4 regions of the Kocuria sp. UBA1838 genome follow, and region 4 is predicted to be linked to each of the others. Evidence: riboswitches for the same ligand, from Rfam matches in the RefSeq annotation. Region 4 holds a riboswitch; each other region holds the start of a gene.
What was found. Region 4 has a riboswitch for S-adenosylmethionine ahead of B3I25_RS09455 (O-acetylhomoserine aminocarboxypropyltransferase/cysteine synthase family protein). Riboswitches for the same ligand answer to the same signal wherever they lie in the genome.
Positions count from the first base shown of each region.

Region 1: another riboswitch for S-adenosylmethionine. It lies ahead of B3I25_RS11880 (MetQ/NlpA family ABC transporter substrate-binding protein); the one in region 4 lies ahead of B3I25_RS09455 (O-acetylhomoserine aminocarboxypropyltransferase/cysteine synthase family protein).
Region 2: another riboswitch for S-adenosylmethionine. It lies ahead of B3I25_RS01635 (methylenetetrahydrofolate reductase); the one in region 4 lies ahead of B3I25_RS09455 (O-acetylhomoserine aminocarboxypropyltransferase/cysteine synthase family protein).
Region 3: another riboswitch for S-adenosylmethionine. It lies ahead of B3I25_RS04375 (bifunctional o-acetylhomoserine/o-acetylserine sulfhydrylase); the one in region 4 lies ahead of B3I25_RS09455 (O-acetylhomoserine aminocarboxypropyltransferase/cysteine synthase family protein).

Region 1 is NZ_DDIY01000019.1:38,030-40,203, reverse strand. Features, by position in the region: gene B3I25_RS11885 (methionine ABC transporter ATP-binding protein) at 1-236, opposite strand, end outside; gene B3I25_RS11880 (MetQ/NlpA family ABC transporter substrate-binding protein) at 233-1,117, opposite strand; SAM riboswitch class IV at 1,214-1,328, opposite strand; gene dxr (1-deoxy-D-xylulose-5-phosphate reductoisomerase) at 1,382-2,174, opposite strand, start outside.
Region 2 is NZ_DDIY01000003.1:157,615-159,788, forward strand. Features, by position in the region: gene B3I25_RS01625 (thermonuclease family protein) at 1-646, shown strand, start outside; gene B3I25_RS01630 (hypothetical protein) at 770-1,078, opposite strand; SAM riboswitch class IV at 1,128-1,244, shown strand; gene B3I25_RS01635 (methylenetetrahydrofolate reductase) at 1,325-2,174, shown strand, end outside.
Region 3 is NZ_DDIY01000006.1:250,418-252,591, reverse strand. Features, by position in the region: gene B3I25_RS04375 (bifunctional o-acetylhomoserine/o-acetylserine sulfhydrylase) at 1-893, opposite strand, end outside; SAM riboswitch class IV at 970-1,090, opposite strand; gene B3I25_RS04370 (hypothetical protein) at 1,055-1,366, opposite strand; gene B3I25_RS04365 (VOC family protein) at 1,555-2,174, shown strand, end outside.
Region 4 is NZ_DDIY01000017.1:76,882-79,055, forward strand. Features, by position in the region: gene B3I25_RS09455 (O-acetylhomoserine aminocarboxypropyltransferase/cysteine synthase family protein) at 1-1,300, opposite strand, end outside; SAM riboswitch class I at 1,362-1,459, opposite strand; gene B3I25_RS09460 (succinate dehydrogenase/fumarate reductase iron-sulfur subunit) at 1,830-2,174, opposite strand, start outside.

The DNA of each region.
Region 1 (2,174 bases), on a different contig from region 4:
CCGGCGACCTCGAGCGTCCCGGACGAGATCGGTTCCAGGCCGTTGATCAGCCGCACGAGGGTGGACTTGCCCGCCCCCGAGTAGCCGATCACCGCGAAGATCTCACCGCGGCGGATGTCCAGGTCCACGGAGTCCACCGCGGTCACGGTGCGCGGGCGGCGTTTGGACCCCGTGACGAAGACCTTGCTCACGTCCCGGAAGCTGACCAGGGTGTCCGCCGTGGCGGACGGGCTCACTTGGTCTGCTCCTTGAGGTCCTGCGAGTAGCGGGCCAGCAAGTCCTTGAGCTCCTGCTGGTCCACCTTGGTGGGCACCGCGGTGCCCTTGGTCTCGGTCTTCTCGGCGTCCTGGACCTTGTCGTCGTAGTAGAAGCTCGCGACCTTCTTCAGGGTCTCGTTGTCCGCGTTCGCCTCGGTCGCGGCGAAGAGGTTGTCGTACACCTTGGCACTGTCCGCGGTGGGATCGTCCTGAGCCAGCGCGGACTCGGGATCGATGTTGGCGCGGTCCAGGAAGTCGTTGTTGACCACGGAGGCGGCCACGGAGTCCATGGACAGCACGGTCTGCTCGGCGGAGACCGGGCGGACCGTGACCTTGGACTTGGCGGTGTCGATGTCCTGCTCGGTGGGGGCGATCGTGTCCTTGGTGAACTCCACGAGACCCTGCTGGTGCAAGAGGTTCAGGGCGCGGGACAGGTTGATCGAGTCGTTCGGCACGGCGATCTCGTCACCCTGCTTGAAGTCACCCACGGATTTCACGCTCTTGGAGTACAGCCCCAGCGGGAAGATGGACGTGGAGCCCACGGGAGTGATGGTGTCCCCGGAGTTGTTGTTGTAATCGGCGAGGTACGCGATGTGCTGGAACCAGTTCATGTCGATGTCACCGCTCTTCAGAGCGGGGTTCGGCTGGCTGTAGTCACTGAAGTCCACGTACTCGACCGTGATGTCGTTGTCCGCGGCGACCTGCTTTAACGCGTCCTGCACGGGGGTCGAGCCCACGATCCCGACGGTGATCTTGCCGTCCGCGGCCGGGTCCGAGTTGTCGGAGCCGCCGCCGCACGCGGTGAGGGTGAGGCCCAGGGTGGTGGCCAACACGACGGGAATCAAACGCTTGGTTCGCATGATCATGCCTTTCCAGGGGTCTGTGACGGGGACTCGCGGGGCGAACAGTCCCCCCTGGATGAGGGCACACGGGACGGGCACGTGCTGATTTCCGGGGAACCGCACTTGCCGTGATCTGTTGCAACCGCGACCGGATGGTCATCTGGGGCACCCCGCTACGGGAGAGGGTTGCCGTCCGGCCAGCCAGAGCTACGCGCCGGATCTCGTCATCCACTCGGAATTTTAGCACGGCCCTGCCATGGGCCGGCGACCGCCGGAAGGGCCCTATGCCATCCCGGCGATACGTTCGTCCGCGCGGGCCCGGGCCCACTCCTCCGCCCCCAGGACGTCCTCGAGGGTGGGCCGCGTGACGCCGTCGTGATCCTCCAGCACACGCTCGACCATGTCCACGATCTGCATGAAGCCGAGCGCCCCGCGGTGGAACGCGTGCACGGCCTGCTCGTTGGCGGCGTTGAACACCGCGGGCCACGTCCCGCCGCGCGAACCCGCGTGCTTCATGAGCTCCACGGCGGGGAACGCCTGCGAATCGAGCGGTTCGAACGTCCACTGTGCGGCCCGGGTCCAGTCGCACCCCGCGGCGGCGCCGGTCACGCGGTGGGGCCAGCCGATTCCGAGCGCGATGGGCAGGCGCATGTCCGGCGGGGACGCCTGCGCCAGGGTGGATCCGTCCACGAACTCCACCATGGAGTGCACGACCGATTGCGGATGCACCGTGACGTCGATCCGGTCCAGGGGGACGTCGAACAGTAGGCTCGCCTCGAGCACCTCCAGTGCCTTGTTGACCATGGTCGCGGAGTTCGTGGTGACCATGACCCCCATGTCCCACGTGGGGTGCTGCAGGGCCTGTTCGGGTGTCACGCGCGTGAGCTGCTCGCGCGTCATGCCGCGGAACGGTCCGCCGGACGCCGTGAGCACGAGCCGGCGCACCTCGGAGGCCGTCCCGGAGCGCAGGGCCTGGGCGATCGCCGAGTGTTCGGAGTCCACGGGGATCAGCGCGTCCTGGAGGCCCGTGTCCGCCGCGGCGCGCAACACGAGCGGACCGCCCGCGATCAGGGAC
Region 2 (2,174 bases), on a different contig from region 4:
CACGGCCAAGCTTGAGGACCTCCTGCCCAAGGGAACCACGATCCACCTGGACTACGACGTGGAACGCACGGACCGCTACGGCCGCACCCTCGCACGAGTGACCCGCGACGACGACGGGTTGAACGCCAACCAGGCACTCGTCAAGGCGGGCCTGGCAACGCCCATGACCGTGGGCGCCAACAGCACGTACCGGCGAGAGATGGACAGCGCGTACAACGTGGCCCAGGCCATGCAGGTCGGTTTCTTCGACCCGAAGCAGGACTGCGCGCCGCCGGGGGAATCCGCATCCCCCGGCACCACAACTTCGAGCACCGCGAGCCCGAGCGCGACGCCGAGTCCCACCCCGTCCTCCACACCCACTCCCACGCCGACGCTCGAGGCGCCTCCCGCGGTCGTGGAGGACGAGGTCGCCGTGGGCGATCCGGCACCCCAGCCCAATCCCGCTCCGCAACCAAGCTACAACTACGACCCCGCCCCCGCGCAGCCCGCGGCACCTCAGCTACCGGCCGCGCCCCGGGTACCTGCTGCCCCGCAGCTGCCGGCGGCACCCCACGTGCCCCCGGCTCCCGAGAGTGATGGCGGCTATCCCGGTTACACCGGCCCCCGGTGCTACGAACCGGGAGGCAAGGTCTGGCACCCGTGCTGAGTCGCTGATGACACGCCAAGGCGCGCTCAACCGGTCGGTTGACCGGGTGGGCGTCCCTGCTTTTCGCCGCGCTTTCGTCACGCGGGTGCACCGGCGAGCCGCCGGATGCACGGCGGCCCGAACTCAGGGTTCCTGCGTGGACGACGTCGCTCCCGGCAGGTCCCAGGGTTCGTGACGACCGGGGTTGGCGGTCGCGCTGCGCAAGGGGGACGGCGTCGTCGTCGGAGCGGGTGCCTGCGAGGACGCGGACCCGCCCGCGGCCGGCGCCGCGGCTATCGAGCGCGAGACCCAGTTCTCGGGTCCCAACTCGGGCATCTTCATGTCCTGCACGTCGTGGGGCAGGATGACCACGGCAGGGCCCAGGTGCCCCCGTGCGGTCCATTCCGCCCGCTTGGGAAGACGAGCGCGGCGGGAGGCCGGCGGTTCCGTCATCGTTCGTGGGCCTCGTCACGGGGCTGTGCTACGCTTACTCGTAACAAAGGATCATGAGTCCCGGTGCGAAGCTCTGGCTAGCCGGGCGGCAACCCTCCAGCTGTAGTGGGGTGCCCCAGATGAGGATCCGGCCGCCGCGCAACCGCGTGGTCGGCAAGTACGGCGCTCGGAGCTCGTCCTCCGGCGTCCTAAGGCCGGAGGATTTTTTATATGCCCGCACCCCTCGCAGCGTCAGAACCCGCGCCCGTGACTGGCCCGCCCACGGGGACGTCCTGGCTGGTCCGGCGCCCGCGCCGCTCCACGCTCGTCTCGTTCGAAGTGTTCCCGCCGCGGCCCACCGCGGACCCGGACACTGTGTGGCGCAACATCGACGCCATGGCCCAGGCCGGGCCGGATTTCTTCTCCGTCACCCACGGTCACGCCGGCCATCACGGCGTCTCCCGCGAGGCGCTGCGCCACCTGCGCCGCACGACCAAGACCCCGGTCATGGCGCACTTCACGTGCGGTGGCACGGACCGCGCGGGTCTCGAGCGCGCCGTGGACCAGTTGCTGGACGACGGCGTTCGCGACCTCCTCGCGCTGCGCGGCGACCCGCCCCTGGGTACCGGGGAATGGCGGACCCCCGCGGGTGGCCTGGGCCGGGCCTCCCAACTGGTGGAGCTGATCCGGGACGTCGAACGACGTCGCTTCGGCACCGGGTTCCGCCCGGGTCAGCGACCGCTGTCCGTGTCGGTGGCGTGCTACCCGTCCCCCGCGCGTGGCCGCGACTTCGAGGCGGATCTCGCGTCCCTGTGGGACAAGCAGGAGGCCGGTGCGGACTACGCGATCACGCAGGTGCTCTACGAACCCGAGGACTACGCCACGTTCCTGGAACGCGCGCGCTCGGAGGGCATCCACATCCCCGTGGTCGCCGGGCTCATGCCGCTGAGCAACCCGCAACGGTTGCAGCGCATGACCGAGATCACCGGGGTCCGGGTCCCGGAACGCCTCACCCGGTTCCTGCGCGCCGACACTCCTGAGGAACTGCGCCACCGAGGGGTCGCGGCCACCCTGTCCCTGATCGACGACCTCATGGATCTGGGCTGCGCCGGTTTCC
Region 3 (2,174 bases), on a different contig from region 4:
AACGCGTTGAACGGAGAGATCGAGGTCCCCAGATCGCGCAGCAACTGCACGCGCGCTTTGAGGATGTACGAGAGGTTGACGCCGAAGGCCCCGTCGGCACCGAGATCGCGGGCGTAGACGAGTCCGTTGTACGTCTCGTCCGGTTGGTTGAAACCGGGGAAGCGCTCAGGGTCCCGCGAGTAGTCGAACGCTCCGGTGTCCACGATGAACCCGCCGATCGCCGTGCCGTGGCCGCCCAGGAACTTGGTGGCCGAGTGCAGCACGATGTCCGCGCCCCACTCGATGGGCCGCACCAAGTAGGGCGTGGCGATCGTGTTGTCCACGATGAGCGGGACACCCGCCTCGTGGGCGATCCCGGCGATCGTCTCGATGTCGAACACGTCGTTGCGGGGGTTCGGGATGGATTCACCGAAGAACGCCACGGTGTTCTCGCGCACCGCGTCCCGCCACTGCGCGGGATTGTCCGGGTCCGAGACGAACGTGGTCTCCACGCCCATGCGCGGCAGCGTGTGCTTGAGCAGGTTGTACGACCCGCCGTACAGGGACGGGCTGGCCACCACGTGGGTCCCGGCGCCGCCCAGGTTGAGGATCGCGAGCGTGGCCGCGGCCTGCCCGGAGGAGACCATCAGGGCCCCCACGCCGCCCTCGAGGGACGCGACCCGGTTCTCCACGACCTCCGTGGTGGGGTTGGTCAGGCGCGAGTAGATGGGACCCATCTCCTCGAGCGCGAACCGGGCCGCCGCCGTGCGGGCGTCCGGGAACACGAAGGACGTGGTCTGGTGGATCGGCAGGGCGCGCGACCCGGTCACAGGGTCGGGGTTCTGGCCCGCGTGGATCTGTCGGGTCTCGAACGACCAGCCCTGGGGATTGTCGGGGGTGGGAGCGGTGCTCATGGCCGTACTCCTTCTCGGAAGGATCAGGGGTCCGGTGGCGATCCGCACGGTGCCCGTGCTGTGACCGGGCACCAATGACCCGCGCTTGCCGCACGACGTCGGTCGACGCCACGGCCAGGTCCTCACCCAGGGCACCCCACCGCGGAAGGGAGGGTTGCCGGTCAGCTAGCTGGGGCTTCGCGCTGACTCTCGTGACCTATTACCTCATTGTCCGAACCCGGCGGGGCGGGAGTCAAGCCGGGGACGCTGCGAGCGGGCTCGGGGTCAGTGGCCGCTCGTTCCTGCTGTTCCATCTCCCGGGTGTGCAGTTCCCGGTCCTTCGTCTCACGTGGATGGAAGTAGAACAGACCCGTGAGCACCGCGATCACGAACACCGCGAGCATCACGAAGAACAACGGCCCCACACCGGTCAGGTAGATGACGGGGATGGCCAGCGCCGTGACCAACCCGCCCCCGAAGAACGGTTCGAACACCAGCCTTTGAGACGCGCGTCTCGTTGACCTGGACCAACACAGTCGCCGCCCGGATCAGCCGTCCCGATGCCAGGTCTCGGGAGGTGCGGAGAGCCTGCCCTGCCCACCGGACCGGGCGGCGCAGGTCACACACTCGCCGGGCTCGCGCTCGATTTGGTGGCCCGTGTGGCCGGTGCCACCATGGCGTCATGAACTTGGATCACGTTTCCTTCGCGGCTCAGCCCGACGGCCTCGAGGCCACCACCGAACGCATCGCGAACCGGTTGGGGATCGAACCGGTCAAGGGCGGTGTGCACCCCCGTTTCGGCACCCGGAACATGATCCTGCCGCTCACCGACCACCAGTACGTGGAGGTCGTCACGGTGCTCGAGCACCCCGCCGCGGAGAAGGCGCCGTTCGGTCAGGCCGTCCGTGCCCGTTCTGACGCCGGCGGCGGCTGGCTCGGCTGGGTCGTAGAGGTCCCCGACCTCGCGCCCTTCGAGGCCAAGCTGGGCCGCCCCTCCGTGCCCGGTGGCCGGTTGTTCCCCGACGGTCGGCAGCTCGAATGGCATCAGATCGGCGTGAAGGGTTTGATCTCCGACCCGCAGTTGCCGTTCATGGTGCACTTCGATTCCGAGGACGAGATGCACCCGTCCCAGGCGCGGATCACGGACGTCCGGTTGAGCGGAATGGAGATCGCCGGCTCCCCCGACCGCGTCACGGAGTGGCTCGGCGGTCCCGTGGAGGACGTCCTGGGCTCGCTGGACGTCACCTGGTGCGCCCCCAATGGCACCCCCGGGGTCATGGCCGTCTCGTTCGACACCCCGGA
Region 4 (2,174 bases):
TACCGCTGGCTGCGCTCAGTGCCTGGTCCAGGTCCCACAGGATGTCCGCGGCGTCCTCGAGACCCACGGAGATCCGGATCAGGTCCTCCTTGACCCCGCCCGCGGCGAGCTGTTCGGAGCTCAACTGCTGGTGGGTCGTGGATGCGGGGTGCAGCACAAGGGTGCGGGCGTCCCCGATGTTGGCCAGGTGTGAGGCCAGTTGCAGGCTCCCGATGAATCGGGCGCCCACCTCACGGCCGCTCAACTCGTCCGTGCCGGCCACACCGAAGGCGAAAACGGATCCGATGCCGTGGGGCAGGTACTTCTGCGCGCGTTCGTGGTGGGGGTGGCCCTCGAGTCCCGCGTAATTGACGTAGGAGATGCGTGGATCCGTGGCGAGCCACTGCACGACCTCCTGCGTGTTGGCCACGTGGGCGTCCATGCGCTGGGGGAGGGTCTCCACACCCTGCAGCAGGTTCCACGCGGCCTGCGGGGTCAAGGACGGCCCGATGTCCCGCAGCTGCTCCGAACGCAGTTTGGTCAGGAACCCGTACTCACCGAAGTTCCCCCACCACGTCACGTTGTTGTACGAGGGAACCGGTTCGGTCATGGCCGGGAACTTCCCGTTGCCCCAGTCGAAGCGGCCGGATTCGACCACCACGCCGCCCAGAGTGTTACCGTGCCCGCCCAGGAACTTGGTGATCGAGTGGATCACGATGTCCGCGCCGTGCTCGAACGGGCGGCACAGGTACGGGGTGTTGAGCGTCGCGTCCACGATGAGCGGCACGCCTGCTTCGTGGGCCACCGCGGCGAGCCCCTCCAGATCCGCGATCTCCCCGGAAGGGTTGGCCACGAGCTCGGTGTACACGGCCTTGGTGTGTTCGGTGATCGCGGCCTTGTAGTCGGCGGGCTCGGTCCCGGGGACGAAGGTGGTCTCCACACCGAAGCGACGCAGGGTCACGTCCAGCTGGGTGACCGTTCCGCCGTAGAGCTGGGACGAGGCCACCACGTGGTCACCCTGGCCACACAGCGCGGCGAACGTGATGAACTCGGCGGCCATCCCGGAGGACGTGGCGACCGCCCCGATCCCGCCCTCGAGGGAGGCGATGCGCTCTTCCAAGGCCGCCACGGTGGGGTTGCCGATGCGCGAGTAAATGTTGCCGTACTTCTGCAGCGCGAACAGGTTGGCGGCGTCGTCGGCGTCCTTGAAGACGAACGAGCTGGTCTGGTAGATGGGCACGGAGCGGGCGCCGTGCTCGGCGTCCGGGGTGCCGCCGGCGTGCAGGGCGCGGGTGCGGAAACCGAACTGGTGCTCGGCCATGGATGTCCTCCTCGTCGGCCGGGTACGGCTCCCGTCCGACAGCTGCCCGGGGCCGCGCAGCACTCCATCGGTCCTGGCGGTAGCACCGTGCAGTTGGCCGAGCACTGCGGGTTGCTGCGGCGTCATGGATCCAGGTCTCTCGGCCGCTCGGGATGGTGCGTCTATTGTGTCGCGCGCGTGGGTGACGGACCAAACCGTGCGGATCGCAGCCGCCCGAAAGCGGGTGCGATTGATTCAGAGGGCGCGCGCCACGGGTGCCCCGCCGCGAAGGTCACGCTACAGAACAGGTTCCAGCGTTCTCTGGCCCGCAGGATCCCGGATGCCACGGTGGTCGAGGACTCACGCTCGGCGGCCCGCACCACCACGCGTCCCGCCGGGCCGTTGCGGCTGCCCTTTCCCCGGTGGCGGAAGGGCTGACCCGCCCGTCCGCGGTTCGGCCCCCGGTCGGTGGGGCCCGCGGTGAAAGCGGTGAACTTCCCGCCCTTGGGGTCGCCGACTGCTGGTGAGCTCGCTGGCTTCGGGGCGGAACTCAGCCGTACTTCTCGGGGTCTTTCCGGCGCAGGTTCTCCCGCGCCACCGCGGTGAGGTTCTCGAGTGGCAGCCCCGCCGGGCAGACCTCCGTGCAATCGCCCAGCAGGGAGCACGGGCCGAACTCGTGCTCGGCGGCGTCGAGCACCTTGCTCGAGCGCTCGTCGCGTTCCTCGGGCGTCTTGGCGAGCGGCGGCAGTTCCTTGAGCAGCGTGCCCACGTAGAGCTGGCCCGAGCCGTTGGGGCACGCGGCCACGCACGCGCCGCAGCTGATGCACCCAGCGGTGTTCAATGCCTTCATCGCGACCGGGAACTTGGCCTCCTTGGCCACGCGCCGCAGGGCCTT